3 regions of the Streptomyces boetiae genome follow, and region 2 is predicted to be linked to each of the others. Evidence: riboswitches for the same ligand, from Rfam matches in the RefSeq annotation. Region 2 holds a riboswitch; each other region holds the start of a gene.
What was found. A riboswitch is a leader RNA that binds a small molecule or an ion and turns the genes downstream of it on or off. The one in region 2 is predicted to bind cobalamin.

Region 1 (4,667 bases), on a different contig from region 2:
GCGGCGCAGTCGAGCGCGGCGACCACGATCCTGGCCTCCTCGCACATGGGCTTCGCGCTGTCCACCACCCAGGTCTGCTCGGGCGCCGTGATGGGCTCGGGCCTGGGCCGCAAGGGCGGCGTGGTGCGCTGGTCCACGGCGCGGCGGATGGTCGCCGCCTGGGCGCTGACCCTCCCGGCCGCGGGCGCGATCGGCGCGGTGGCCGCGCTGATCGCCGAGCGCGGCGACCTGGGCGTGGCGCTGGTCGCGGTGCTCCTGGTGGGCGCGAGCGCGGCGATCTGGGCCCGCTCCCGGCGCCGTCCGGTGGACCACTCGAATGTGAACGACACGACCGACGGCACGACCGATGACACGATCGAGGTGAACGACCGCGGTGACGGGCCGCCCGCGCCCGTCGTCACCCCCGTCCCGGTCCGCGCGGCCGGCGCCGGGACCGAGGCGGAGGTGACCGCGTGAACGTCGACTGGGCCGTCCTGGGCCAAGTGATCCTGGTCTCCGTGCTGATGACCACGGCCGTGGTGGGCCTGTTCTCCCTCGGCATCCGCGCCGGCGCCGGCGGCGGCCGGGCCGCGGAGGGCACGCCCGGGACCAACGCCGCGACCCGCGCGGCCGGTTACCTCTGCTTCGCGCTGTGCGCCGCGGCCGTGGCCTACGGCATCTGGATCATCGCCACCTAGCCGCGGCGGCCTCCGGAAGCCGCGGCACCCGGGCGGCAGCGGCGCGGCTTGCGCCGAACCGCCAGCGCCCGTCGGCCGGGCGTCCGGCGACCCGGTGGCGGCAGCAGCCGCGTTCCGCGCCGCCGGAGCGACTGCCGCCGCACCACGGGCGCGCCCTCGCGGTGGCCGCCGCCGCGACCGGCGGGAAACGGCCGCGCGCCATTCGGGCGTTGACGCGCGCCACCGTGGCGGTCCGGCGCGGCGGGCCCCGACACATGAGGGACGGATCACGTAACGCACGGTTGACGGAGCTTCCGGGGCATGGTGGACTCAACGCTGCCAAACGGCGGCAGGAGAGGAAGCCGGTGCGAATCCGGCGCGGTCCCGCCACTGTCACCGGGGAGTGCTCCCCCACCGTGCGTCACGGCCCCGCGAGGGGCTGGAAGGCCGGGGGAAGCGCCGATCCGGGAGCCAGGAGACTCTCACCGCCGGTCACGTCGAACGCAGGGCGCGGACCCTGAGTGAGGACATACGCCATGCCCGGCCCCCGCAGCGGCCCCCTGCCCACAGCCCTGTCCCCGCGAGGTTCCGCCACGGGCCGCTGACGACCCGATGCGCGCCTCCTCCCCCCGCCTCGCCGCGGCCACCGCCGCCGGTCTGCTCCTGGGTTACCTCGGCGACGTGCTGGCCGGCGACCCCCGACGCGGCCACCCCGTGGCCGCGTTCGGCCGCGCCGCCGCCGCGCTGGAGCGCCGCCTGTGGCGCGACCACCGCGCCGCCGGCGCCCTGCACGCCGCGCTGTGCGCGGCCGGGGCCGCCGCCCCCGCGCTGCTCGCCGCCCGCACCCGCCCCGGCCGTTCCGCCGCGGGCCGCGCCGCCGTCACCGCCGCCCTGGCCTGGGCCGCGCTCGGCGGCACCGGCCTGGCCCGCGAGGCGCGGGCCGTGCGCGACGCCCTCGCCGCCGGAGACCTGGACCGCGCCCGCGCCCTGCTCCCCCGCCTGTGCGGCCGGGACCCCCAGGCCCTGGACGGCCCCGGGCTGGCGCGCGCCGTCGTGGAGTCGGTGGCCGAGAACACCTCCGACGCCGTGGTCGGCGCCCTGGTCTGGGGCGCCGCGGCCGGGCCGTCCGGCCTGGCGGCCTTCCGCGCCGTCAACACCCTGGACGCGATGGTCGGTCACCGCTCCCCGCGCTACCTGCGGTTCGGCTGGGCAGCGGCCCGCCTGGACGACCTGGCCGGCTGGCCCGGCGCCCGCCTGACCGCCGCCCTGGCCACCGCCGCGGGCGGCGACCCGCGCGGCGCCGCCCGCGCCTGGCGCGAGGACGCCCGCCGCCACCCCAGCCCCAACGCGGGCCCCGTGGAGGCCGCGTTCGCCGGGGCCCTCGGGCTGCGCCTGGGCGGCACCCTCTCCTACGGCGGCCGGGTCGAGCACCGCCCGGTCCTCAACTCCCCCGGCCGTGCCGCGGACTGGGCCGACATCGACCGCGCGGTGCGGCTCTCCCGCCGGGTCGGCGCCCTGGCCCTGGCGCTGGCCGCCGCCGCGGCGTACGCCGGGAGGCGCGCGTGAACGGCCGGGGCGGAGGCGCGCTGCTGGTGGCCGGGACCACCTCCGACGCCGGCAAGAGCGTGGTGACCGCCGGTATCTGCCGCTGGCTGGCCCGCCAGGGCTGGAAGGTGGCGCCCTTCAAGGCGCAGAACATGTCGCTCAACTCCTTCGTCACCCGCGAGGGCGCCGAGATCGGCCGCGCCCAGGCGATGCAGGCCGCCGCCGCCCGCGCCGAGCCCAGCGCGCTGATGAACCCGGTGCTGCTCAAGCCCGGCGGCGACCGCACCAGCCAGGTCGTGCTGCTGGGCCGCCCCGCCGGGGAGCTGTCCGCCCGCGGGTACCACGAGGAACGCCGCGGCCGGCTGCTGGCCACCGTCACCGACTGCCTGGAGCAGCTTCGCGCCACGCACGACGCGGTGATCTGCGAGGGCGCCGGAAGCCCCGCCGAGATCAACCTCCGCCGCGGCGACATCGTCAACATGGGCCTGGCCCGCGCCGCCGGCCTGCCCGTCGTGGTCGTCGGCGACATCGACCGCGGCGGGGTCTTCGCCTCCTTCTTCGGAACGACCGCCCTTCTCTCCGCCGGGGACCAGCGGCTGATCGCGGGCTACCTGGTGAACAAGTTCCGCGGGGACGCGACCCTGCTGGACCCGGGACTCGACATGCTGCGCTCTCTGACCGGCCGCCCGGTGCTGGGCGTGCTGCCCTTCCGGCACGGCCTGGGCATCGACGAGGAGGACGGCCTGCGGATGTCGCTGCGCGGCACCGTCCGCGAGGCGAGCGCCGCCCCGCCGCACGGCCCGGACGTGCTGCGGGTGGCCGTGGTGCCGCTGCCGCTGATGTCCAACTTCACGGACGTGGACGCCCTGGCCGCGGAGCCGGGCGTGGCCGTGCGCTTCAGCGACCGGCCCGAGGAACTGGCCGACGCGGACCTGGTGATCCTGCCCGGCACCCGCGGCACCGTCCACGCCCTGGCCTGGCTGCGGGAGCGCGGCCTGGACGCCGCGCTGGCCCGCCGCGCCGCCGAGGGCCGCCCGGTGCTGGGCATCTGCGGCGGCTTCCAGATCCTGGGCGAACGCATCGAGGACGAGGTCGAGTCCAAGGCCGGGACCGTCCCGGGCCTGGGCCTGCTGCCGGTGCGGGTGCGCTTCGCCCGGGCCAAGACCCTGGCCAGACCCGGGGGCCACGCTCTGGGCGAGCCCGTCTCCGGCTACGAGATCCACCACGGGGTGGCCGAACTCACCGGCGGGGACGAGCCGTTCCTCGACGGCTGCCGCTCCGGCTCCGTCTGGGGCACCCACTGGCACGGCTCGCTGGAGTCGGACGGCTTCCGCCGGGCGTTCCTGCGCAGGATCGCCGCCGACGCCTCGCGCGCCTTCGTCCCCGCCCCCGACACCCGCTTCGGCGCGCTGCGCGAGGAGCAGTTGGAGCGCCTGGGCGACCTGATCGAGGAACACGCCGACACCGCCGCCCTGCTGCGGCTCATCGAGGAGGGCGTCCCCGACGGCCTCCCCTTCATCCCGCCGGGAGCGCCATGACCACCGCCACGACCGACGCCGGCACGCCCGCCCCGGACGCCGGGCCGGCCGTTGTCCTGCTGTCCACCGCCGACACCGACCTGCTGGCCGCCCGCGCCGCCCGTGCGCTGGGCGCCGACTACCGCATCGCCAACCCCTCCCGCACCGACCCGGCCGCCGACCTGCCCGCGCTGCTTCGGGGCGCGGGCCTGGTGGTGGTGCGGCTGCTGGGCGGGCTGCGCGCCTGGGAGGAGGGCGTCGCCGCCGTCCGCGCCTCGGGCGTTCCCGCGGTGCTGCTGGGCGGGGAGTCCACGCCCGACGCCGAGCTGATGGCCGCCTCCACGGTCCCGGCGGGCGTGGTCGCCGAGGCCCTGGCCTACCTGGTCGCGGGGGGCCCCGAGAACCTCGCGGAACTGGCCCGCTTCCTGTCCGACACGGTGCTGCTGACCGGCCACGGCTTCGCCCCGCCCCGCCCCACGCCGCCCTTCGGCGTGCGCGGGCAGCGCGCCCACAAGCCCGAACGGCCCACCGTGGGCGTGCTGTTTTACCGGGCGCACGAGCTGGCGGGGAACACCGCCTTCGTCGACACGCTCTGCGACGCGATCGAGGAGCGCGGGGGCAACGCCCTGCCGGTGTACTGCGGTTCGCTGCGCGGCGCGGACCCCGCCCTGTACGAGCTGCTGGGGCGGGCCGACGCGCTGATCACCACCGTGCTCGCGGCGGGCGGCAAGGGCGCGGGGGACGACGAGACCTGGGACATCGGCGCGCTGGCCGAGCTGAACGTCCCGCTGCTGCAAGGGCTGTGCCTGACCGGCTCGCGCGCGGCCTGGGAGGAGTCGGACGCCGCGCTCTCGCCGATGGACGCCGCGATGCAGGTGGCCATCCCCGAGTTCGACGGGCGGCTGATCACCGTGCCCTTCTCCTTCAAGGAGGAGGGCCCCGACGGCGT
Region 2 (4,667 bases):
CGCCGCGTTCCTGGAGACGGTGCGTGAGGCCAACCAGCGCGGGTGGTGGCACTCTTACCGCGAGGTGATGCCCACCTGGGGCGCGGCGTACCTGAGTCTGGAGCAGGCCTCGCGGCAGATCAGGGCGTACGAGGCCCAGGTGGTGCACGAGCTGCTGCAGACCGAGGCGTACGCCCGGGCGCAGATCGCGGCGGAGGGCCCGCACCTGCCGCCCGCCCTCGTCGAGCGGCGGCTCGGGCTGCGGATGCGGCGCCAGGAGCTGCTGCGCCGCCCCGACCCGCCGCGGGTGTGGGTGGTGCTGGACGAGGCCGCGCTGCGCCGCCCGGTCGGCGGCGACGGGGTGATGGCCGAGCAGATCGCGCACCTCGTCGCGCTCAACGAACGGCCGCACGTGACCGTGCAGGTGCTGCGCTTCGACCGGGGCTCGCACCCGGCGATGCGCATCGGGGCGTTCCACCACTTCCGGCTGCGCTCCCCGGAGTTGCCGGACGTGGTGTACCACGCCACGCCCACGGGCGCCGGCTACCTGGACGCGCCGGAGGACGTCCTGGTCTGCCGGGAGACGCTGGACCGCCTCTCGGCCCAGGCCGCCCCCGGCCGCCGGACGGCCGCCGTCCTCGCGGAGATCCGCCAGGAGCTGTGACCGGGGCCCGCCGGGGCGGGCCCGGAGAGGGAAGGGAAGGACGCACATGTCAGAGAACGGCTGGCCGGCCGACCGGATCGACACCGGCAGCGCGCACTCCGCCCGCATCTACGACTACCTGCTCGGCGGCAAGGACCACTACCGGGCCGACCAGGAGGCTGGCGAGGCCCTGCGCCGCGAGTGGCCCTCCCTGCCGGTCAGCATGCGCGCCAACCGCGACTGGATGCACCGGGTCGTCCGCCACCTGGCGCGGGAGGAGGGCATCGGGCAGTTCCTCGACATCGGGACCGGCATCCCGACCTCGCCCAACCTCCACGAGATCGCGCAGGCCGAGACGCCCGCCGCACGCGTGGTCTACGTCGACAACGACCCCATCGTGCTGACGCTCTCCCAGGGCCTGCTCGCCAGCACCCCGGAGGGCCGCACCGCCTACGTGGAGGCGGACCTGCGCGACCCGGCCGCGATCCTCGGCTCGCCGGAGCTGCTGGAAACGCTGGACCTGGGCCGCCCGGTGGCGGTGACCGTGCTGGCGATCCTGCACTTCATCGAGGGCGAGGAGGAGGCGCGCGGGCTCCTGCGGCGCCTGCTGGAGCCGCTGCCGCCCGGCAGCTTCCTCGCGCTGTCCACGGCCACCGGGGACTTCGCGCCCGAGGAGGTCGGCCGGGCCGCCGCCGTCTACCACTCCCGGGGCATCCCGATGGTGCTGCGCTCGGCGGACCAGGTCGCGCGGTTCTTCGACGGTCTGGAGCTGGTCGGCCCGGGCGTCACCCAGGCGCACCGGTGGCGGCCCGACCCGGCCCAGGGCCCGGCGGTCGCGGACCGCGAGGTCGCGATGTACTGCGGGGTGGCGCGCAAGCCGGCCTGAGCGCGCCGCATTCCGCGGCCGGGACGCGGCGACCACGGTGGCGCGCGGCGCGCCACCGCTCGCGCGCAGGGCGACCGCCTGCGGGCGCCGGCCCCGGGCCGTTCGCACCACGGGCCGTCGCCGGGACCGGGGCATCCCTCGCCAACGCCGACGGCCGGGGGCGTCCCGTCTGCCGGCCGCAGGCCCTCGCAACGCGCGGGTGTCGGCCGTTGCGGTGAGGCTGCGGGGGTGGCGGCGCGCGGCGGCGTTCACTGGGCGCATGGTGCCAGCGACCGCCCCCCGCCCCGCCCCCGTCCCCGAGGCCGTGCCGCCGATACTGGCGGTGGACGGCGAACTGCCCACCGGCGCCTGGGCGTACGAGTTCAAGTGGGACGGCTACCGCTGCTGCCTGCGCGTGGCCGCCGACGGCGGCACCCGGCTCACCAGCCGCAACGGCAACGACCTCACCGCCGTCTACCCCGAGCTGGCCGGCGGGGCGCTGCGCGAGGCGCTGCGCGGCCGGGACGCCGTGCTGGACGGCGAGATCGTGGCGCTGAACGACGCGGGCCGCCCCGACTTCGGCCTGCTCCAGCGCCGCCACCAGCGCGCCCCCTCCCCCGGGCGGCTCGCCGGGGTGCCCGTGACCTTCTTCGCCTTCGACCTGCCCCGGCTGGACGGGCACCCGCTGCTGCGCGCCCCCTACGAGGAGCGGCGCGCGCTGCTGGCGGAGATCGGCTCGGCCGCCGACCCGGCCGCCGCCCGGCTGGCGGTCCCGCCGCACTACTCCGGCCCCGGAGCCTTCCCCGAGGAATTGCTGCGGGTGGCCGCCGAGCACACGCTGGAGGGCCTGGTCGCCAAGCGCCTGGGCTCCCCCTACCACCCGGGCCGCCGCTCCCCGCTGTGGGTGAAGAAGCCGCTGGTGTCCACCCAGGAGGCGGTCATCGGCGGCTGGCAGCCGGGCGCGGGGCGGCGCGCGGGCCGGGTCGGCTCCCTGCTGCTGGGCGCGCACGACGCGGAGGGCACCCTGCGCTTCATCGGCCACGTCGGCAGCGGCCTGGGCGCGGCGACGCTCGCCGACCTCGCCGCGCGGCTGGCCCCGCTGGCGCGCGCCACCAGCCCGTTCGGCGAGCCGGTCCCGCGCGAACACGCCCGCACCGCCCGGTGGGTGGAGCCGCGGCTGGTGGCCGACGTGGCCTTCCGCCGCTGGACGGGCGACAGGCGGCTGCGCCAGCCCTCCTGGCGCGGGCTGCGCCTGGACCGGGACCCGGAGTCGGTGGCTTTGCCGCCGCCGTAGGCTGCGGGCATGGACGCGAGGGCACTGGCCGCCGAGGCCGCCGCGCTGGCCGCGCGGCGAGGGGCGCGGGCCGTGCTCGGCCTGGCCGGGCCGCCGGGCGCGGGGAAGTCCACGCTGGCCCGCGCGCTGGTGGACGCGCTCCGCTCGCGCGCGATCTACGTGCCGGCGGCGTACGTGCCGCTGGACGGGTTCCACCTCTCCAACGCCCAGCTCGACCGGCTCGGGCTGCGCTCCCGCAAGGGCGCGGAGCAGACCTTCGACGTGTGGGGCTACGTGGCCCTGCTGCACCGGCTGCTCGACCCGGCGCAGGCCGGACACGACATCTACGTCCCGGACTTCGACCGCACGCTGGACGAGCCGGTGGCCGCGCGGCACCGGGTGCGCCCGGAGGCGCGGCTGATCGTCACCGAGGGGAACTACCTGGCCTGCGACCTGCCCGGCTGGCGCGAGGCGCGGGCGTGCATGGCCGAGGTCTGGTACGTGGACGCGCCCCCCGCGCTGCGGGACGCGCGGCTGTTCGCCCGGCACACCGCGCACGGCGACCGGCCCGCGGCGGCCCGGGCCCGGGTGGACGGCAACGACCGGCCCAACGCCGCGATGGTGGAACGCTCCCGCGCGCGCTGCGACCGCGTGCTCTCCGGCCCGGGGGCGGGCGGAGGGAGCACGGCCGCGCCCGGGCGCCCGACCGGCCCCGGGGGCCCCGGTACCGAGGGCGGCCGGGGCGGGGCGTAGGCTGCGGGCGTCAACAGGGCGACGGGAGACAGGAAGCCGGTGCGAATCCGGCACGGTCCCGCCACTGTGACCGGGGAGCCGACCCCACCGCGGACCACTGCGGGCGCACGCGCCCGCGGGAAGGTCGGGGAAGGCGCCGATCCGGGAGTCAGGAGACTGACCCGTCGCCACCGTCCGAGGGGCGTGGACCCCCCAGGAGGTCTCCCATGCACGTCCGCTTCCCCGCGCGCCCCAGACGGCGCGCCCCCCGCTTTCTGAACGGCGCGCTGCCCCGCGCCCTGGCGGCGGCGCTGCTCGCCGCGGTTCTGGCCCTCCTCGCCGCCTGCGGCTCCGGCGGCCGGGACGGCGGCGACCCCGGCCGTTCCGGCGGGCCGGCCGCGGCCGGCTTCCCCGTCACCGTCGAGAACTGCGGGGTGAGCACCACCTACGAGGCCCCGCCGGAGCGGGTGGTGACGATCCATCAGCACCCTGCCGAGCTGATGCTGGCCCTGGGTCTCCAGGACGCGATGGCCGGCACCGCCTACCCCGACTCCGCCGTGCTGCCCGAGTACCGCGAGGCGTACGAGGCGATACCCGAACTCGCCGCCGAAGAGCCCTCGTTCGAGCAGGTGCTGGAGGCGGAGCCCGACCTGGTCTACGGCGGCTACGGCAGCGCCTTCGCGGAGCGGGAGGGCCGTTCCCGCCAGGCCTTCGAGGACGCCGGGATCGCCACCCACCTCAACCGCGAGTACTGCGAGGACGGGCCCGTCACGCTGGAGGACGCCTACGAGGAAATCCGCACCGTAGGGCGGATCTTCGGCGTCCCCGACCGCGCCGAGGAGCTGGTCGCGGAGCTGGCCGGGCGCGCCGACGCGGCTGCCGAGGCGGTGCGAGGCGCCGATCCGGTAAGGGTGTTCGTGTACGACAGCGGCGAGTCCGCGCCGTTCACCGCGGGCGGCCTCGGCCTCGGTCAGGACCTGATCCGGCGGGCCGGCGGCGAGAACGTCTTCGGCGACCTCGACGCGGTCTTCGCCGACGGCTCCTGGGAGCAGGTCGTGGAGCGCCGCCCCGACGTCATCGTCATCTACGACTACGGCGACGAGGACGGCGGCAACGTCGCGCGCAAGCGGGACTTCCTGCGCGCGCACCCGGCGCTGGCCGGCCTGCCGGCCGTG
Region 3 (4,667 bases), on a different contig from region 2:
CAGCGGGCCGAAGGAGACGTCCTGTTCCACGGAGGCCGCGAAGAGCTGGTCGTCCGGGTCCTGCACCACCAGCTGGACGGTGGTCCGCAGGCGCGTCAGCCCCTTGCGGTCGTGGGCCACCGGCTCGCCCCGCAGCCGCAGTTCGCCGGACGCGGGGCGCAGGCCGCCGCTGAGGAGGCGCAGCAGCGTCGTCTTGCCGCTGCCGTTGCGCCCCAGCAGGGCGGTGGCCCGGCCCGGGGGCAACGCCCAGCTCAGGCCGTCTAGTACGAGCGGCCCGTCGGGGTAGGCGAAGGAGGCGTGGGACAGCTCCACCACGGGCGGGCCGTCGGCGGGTGCCGCGGCGGTCGGTTCGCCGCCGGCGCGTGCGGTCATGGGCGGAGACCTCCGAGGAGCGGTTCCAGGTGCGGTTCCAGAAACAGGGTCAGCCCCGCCAGGGCGGCCAGCAGGCCGCCCGTGGCGGCCAGGAAGCGGGGCGAGAGCGGGGCCTCGGGCACCAGCACCCGCAGCCGCCCGTCGTAGCCGCGGCCGGCCAGCCCCGCCTGGAGGCGGGCCGCCCGGTCGAAGGCGCGCACGAAGGCGGCGGCCCCCAGCCCGGCCAGCGAACGCCAGGCCGCGGCCCGCCCCGCGTCCCCCAGCCGCGCGGCCTGCGCCTGGCGCACCCGCGCCAGGGAGTCCAGCAGCAGGAACGCCATCCGGTAGGTCGCCAGGGCGACGTCCGCCACGGCCGGGGGCACCCCGGCCCGGTGCAGGCGCGGCAGCACGTCCGAGACGGGCGTGGTGAACGCGAACAGCAGCAGCCCCAGCGAGGCGGCCGAAGTCCGCAGCAGCAGGTCGAGGGCCCGCCAGGGGCCGCCCTCGGCAACGGACAACCAGCCCTCGGGCCCGCCGAGTTGGAAGAGCAGCGGCAGGGCACCGGTGACGCAGAAGCCCAGGGGCACCCGCCAGGCCCGCCACAGCCGCCGCGGCGGGACCCGGGCCGGGCCCAGGAGGACGGCCAGCGCCGCGGCGGCCGTGAGCACCGCGCCGGGCCGGGCGGGCAGGGAGATCGCCAGGACCGTCAGCCCCAGGCCGAGGACGGCCTTCTCCAGGGGATGGCGGCGGCGCCAGCGACTGCTGTGCGCCGCCGCGTCGATGGGCAGCACGGAAACGGCCTACGACCCGGCCGCGCCGGCCCCGGGCCCGCCCCCTGGCCCCGCCGCGTCGGCCGCCCGCTCCTCGCCCTGCCGGCGCCCGCGCCGCAGGCCGAGGTAGTAGGCCAGCACCCCCGCCCCCAGCGCGGCCTGCGCCGCGAACAGCGCCGACTCGATCTCGCCCGAGGGCGGCTCGTACAGCGGCGTGAACCACGCCTCGTAGCCGGGGTCGTTCTCCGCGATGGCCTCCTCCGCCTGCGCGTCCGCGCCGGTGAAGGGCTCCTCCTGCCGGTCCCCGAGGCCCAGGGCCACCGGCAGGACCGCCAGCAGGAGGACGGCCGCCACCAGCAGCAGGTTGATCCGCGTCGCGCGCTTCACCGGGCCGCCGCCTCTCCGCTCCGGGAAGCCGGGGCCGGGGCGACGGCCGGCACGCCCAGGCGCGCCAGCTCGCCGGGGCTGGACTGGGCCAGCAGCCGCAGCACCAGCACGGTCAGCAGGCCCTCGCTGACGGCCAGCGGGATCTGGGTGACGGCGAAGATGCCGCCGAACTTGGCCACCGCGCCCAGGAATCCGCCGGCCGGGTCGGGAAAGGCCAGCGCGAGCTGCACCGTCGTGACGCAGTAGGTGCTCAGGTCCGCGACGAACGCCCCGGCGAAGACCGCCGCCATCAGGGGCGTTCCGGCGCGGTGCAGCAGCCGGTAGGCGGCCCAGCCGGCCCACGGGCCCGCGACGGCCAGGGAGAAGGCGTTGGCGCCCAGGGTGGTCAGCCCGCCGTGCGCGAGGAGCAAAGCCTGGAAGAGCAGGGTGATGGTGCCGAGCACGGCCATCACGGGGGGCCGGAAGAGGATGGTGCCCAGGCCGGTCCCGGTGGGGTGCGAGCAACTGCCCGTGACCGAGGGGATCTTCAGCGCGGAGAGGACGAAGGTGAAGGCGCCCGAGGCGCCGAGCAGCAGGGTGGACTCGGGGTTCTCCCTGACCTCGCGGGTCAGGACGCGGACTCCGTGGACGACGAAGGGGGCGGCGGCGGCGCTCCAGGCGACCGCGTGAACAGGGGGCAGATAGCCCTCGGCGATATGCATGCCGGGCAGACCTCTCCAACACCTCGTGGATGGACAACGCGCCCTGGCCGGTCTCCTGGCTGACGGGTGACGCCGCCCGTGCTCCGCCTTCCCAGACCGGCGGTCTCCCGCGGTGGTCCAGTGGCTTCCGTCAAGGAGTGGAGCCGGACTTCCCGATCACAGTGGCGAGGGCCGCGCCGGTCTTCCACCGGCTTCCCGAGCACCAAGGCCCTGCGGACAGTAGTGGCACCGGCCCCGCTCGGCAAGACATCCCGGTCGGCTGTTGCGCGGTCACGGGGCCCGCCGCCGCGCGGCGGGAGGACTGCGGGAGGTGCGGGAAAGGGAGAAGCGCCGGCCGTCGACGACCGGCGCTCCAGCACCGTGGAAGCGGCCCCCACGGGCCGTCGTCCGCATCCCGGCGGATGCTCGGAACCCCGTCCCGGGGAGGACCCCCGTCCCCCGAGCGACCCGCCCGCCCCGGACGGGCGGGGGCCCCGGGCCTTTCTCCCTCCCGGGGCCCGCGCGCGGGCGGGGCGGGTCTCAGGACCTGCCCGCGTGGCGGCCGGCGAGGAAGGCCGCGCCCGCGACGCCCGCCAGGCCGGCCGCCGCCCCGGCGGCCACGGCCTTGCGGTGCCGCACGAGGGTCCACCCGGCCGCGGCGGCGGAGGCGGCCCGGCCCACGGGGACGGCCACCGCCCGCCCGGCCCCCGCCAGCCCACCGGCCGCGGCCCGCCCGGCCTCCCCGGCCTTCTCCCGCGCCACGGCTCCGGCCTGCGCGGCCTTCCCCGCCGCGCTCGCGGCCGTCTCGCCGGCACGGCCCGCCGCCTTCGTGGCCGCACCGCCTGCGGCGCTCCCCCGCGTTCCGTCCCCGGCGGCCCGCACGGCCGTTGTCCCGGCCGCGTCGGCGGCCGACTTCGCCGCCCCGCGCGCGGCCTCGCCCGCCGCCGTGCCCCCGGTCCCGTCCCGGGGCTCGCCCTTCGCGTTCCCGGGGTCGCCGTCCGCCGCCGTCCTCCCCGCGGCGCCGCCCCCGGTGGCGGCCTTCCGGGCCGCCTTCTTCCCCGCCGCGGCCGTCCCCGTCGTCCTGCCGTCCGTCGTCTTCCCGGCTGCCGTCTTGGCGGCCGTCCTCTTCGCCGCCGGCCTCCCGCCGCCGGACCCGCGCGCCGCCGGCTTCGTGCCGGACGTTCTGCCGCCGCTCGTCTTCTCGCCGCGCTTGGCCACGCGTTCGGCGTCCGCCTCGGGGGTCTGCGTGTGCTTCTCGTTGTCCGTCATGACCTCCGGGTAACACCGCGCGAGCGCCGCGAAACGCCCCGCGTCCGGGCGTCGTTCACCGCGGGGCGTTGACGTCCCGGGCACGCCGGGCGTGCGCGCGCCGGGGACGCCGGGCGTTCAGGCGCCGAGGAAGGCGAGCAGCGCCTCGGGACCCCCCTCGCGCAGCACGCGGCGCTGGCGGGCCGCCCCGCCGCCCGAGGCCAGCAGCCGCTCCACGCCCGCGCGCACCCGCGGCGCGTCCCCGGCCGCCTCCAGTGCCGGGGCGATGCCCTCCACCAGCGCCGAGACCACCTCGGCCGCCGGGCGCCGCTCGGGCGTTCCCGGAACGATCAGCGTGTCCGCCAGCCCGTGCCGCGCGGCGTGCCAATTCGCCGCCGCCACCAGCTCGGGGGGCGCGCCCGCCGGGCGCGGGGCGCCCGCTGCCTCCTCGTGCAGCGCGGTGAGGACCAGCCCGCGCACGATCCCGGCGAAGACCACCGCGTCCTCGGGGTCCACCGCCACGTCCAGTGCCCGCACCTCCAGCGTCGGGTAGCGCTGGGAGGGTCTGGCCTGCCAGTAGATCTGGCCCAGGTCGCGGATGACGCCGGTCCTCAGCAGGTCCTCGGTGCGGCGCCGGTACTCCCGGGCGTCCGCGACGTCCGGCGGCGGCCCGCTGACCGGCCAGCGGCCGAAGACCACCGTGCGCCAGCTCGCGAAGCCGGTGTCCGCGCCGTCCCAGAAGGGGGAGTTGGCGGCCATCGCCACCAGCACCGGCAGCCAGGGCCGCACCCGGCTCAGCGCCGCCACCGCGGCCTCCGGGTCGGGGACCCCGACGTGGACGTGCATGCCGCAGATCAGCTGCTCGTCCACCAGTTGCGGCGCGTCAGCCAGCATCGCCCGGTACCGGGGGCGGTCCGTGACCGAGACGCGGCCCCGCGTGGGCGCCGCGGCGCTCGCGACCAGCCGCGCGCCCGCGCGCGCGGCGGCCTCGGCCAGCGCCCCGCGCAGCCGCCGCAGGTGCCCGCCGACCTCCTCCAGCGTGCGGCAGACCGGCGTCTCCGCCTCGACCTGCGCCTGAAGCAGCTCCGGCTCGACCTCGCCCGCGTCCACCGAGGGCTGCGCGCCCGCCTCCGCCAGCACCCGCTGGCCGAGCGGCACCGGGTGCCCGCTCTCGCGGTCCAGCAGCAGGTACTCCTCCTCGACTCCCACCGTCGCTCGCTCCACGTCCCGC

Region 1: another riboswitch for cobalamin. It lies ahead of RM780_RS07420 (cobalamin biosynthesis protein); the one in region 2 lies ahead of RM780_RS18025 (ABC transporter substrate-binding protein).
Region 3: another riboswitch for cobalamin. It lies ahead of RM780_RS02895 (energy-coupling factor ABC transporter permease); the one in region 2 lies ahead of RM780_RS18025 (ABC transporter substrate-binding protein).

What each region holds. Positions count from the first base shown of each region.
Region 1 covers NZ_JAVREN010000007.1:192,201-196,867, reverse strand. The annotation lists gene RM780_RS07430 (inorganic phosphate transporter) at 1-456, shown strand, start outside; gene RM780_RS07425 (hypothetical protein) at 453-677, shown strand; cobalamin riboswitch at 1,013-1,137, shown strand; gene RM780_RS07420 (cobalamin biosynthesis protein) at 1,269-2,222, shown strand; gene RM780_RS07415 (cobyric acid synthase) at 2,219-3,739, shown strand; gene cobN (cobaltochelatase subunit CobN) at 3,799-4,667, shown strand, end outside.
Region 2 covers NZ_JAVREN010000027.1:875-5,541, forward strand. The annotation lists gene RM780_RS18005 (helix-turn-helix domain-containing protein) at 1-643, shown strand, start outside; gene RM780_RS18010 (SAM-dependent methyltransferase) at 690-1,508, shown strand; gene ligD (non-homologous end-joining DNA ligase) at 1,768-2,781, shown strand; gene RM780_RS18020 (nucleoside/nucleotide kinase family protein) at 2,791-3,513, shown strand; cobalamin riboswitch at 3,543-3,672, shown strand; gene RM780_RS18025 (ABC transporter substrate-binding protein) at 3,720-4,667, shown strand, end outside.
Region 3 covers NZ_JAVREN010000003.1:114,522-119,188, forward strand. The annotation lists gene RM780_RS02880 (energy-coupling factor ABC transporter ATP-binding protein) at 1-372, opposite strand, end outside; gene cbiQ (cobalt ECF transporter T component CbiQ) at 369-1,142, opposite strand; gene RM780_RS02890 (energy-coupling factor ABC transporter substrate-binding protein) at 1,152-1,508, opposite strand; gene RM780_RS02895 (energy-coupling factor ABC transporter permease) at 1,505-2,209, opposite strand; cobalamin riboswitch at 2,238-2,431, opposite strand; gene RM780_RS02900 (hypothetical protein) at 2,729-3,457, opposite strand; gene RM780_RS02905 (carboxylate-amine ligase) at 3,575-4,660, opposite strand.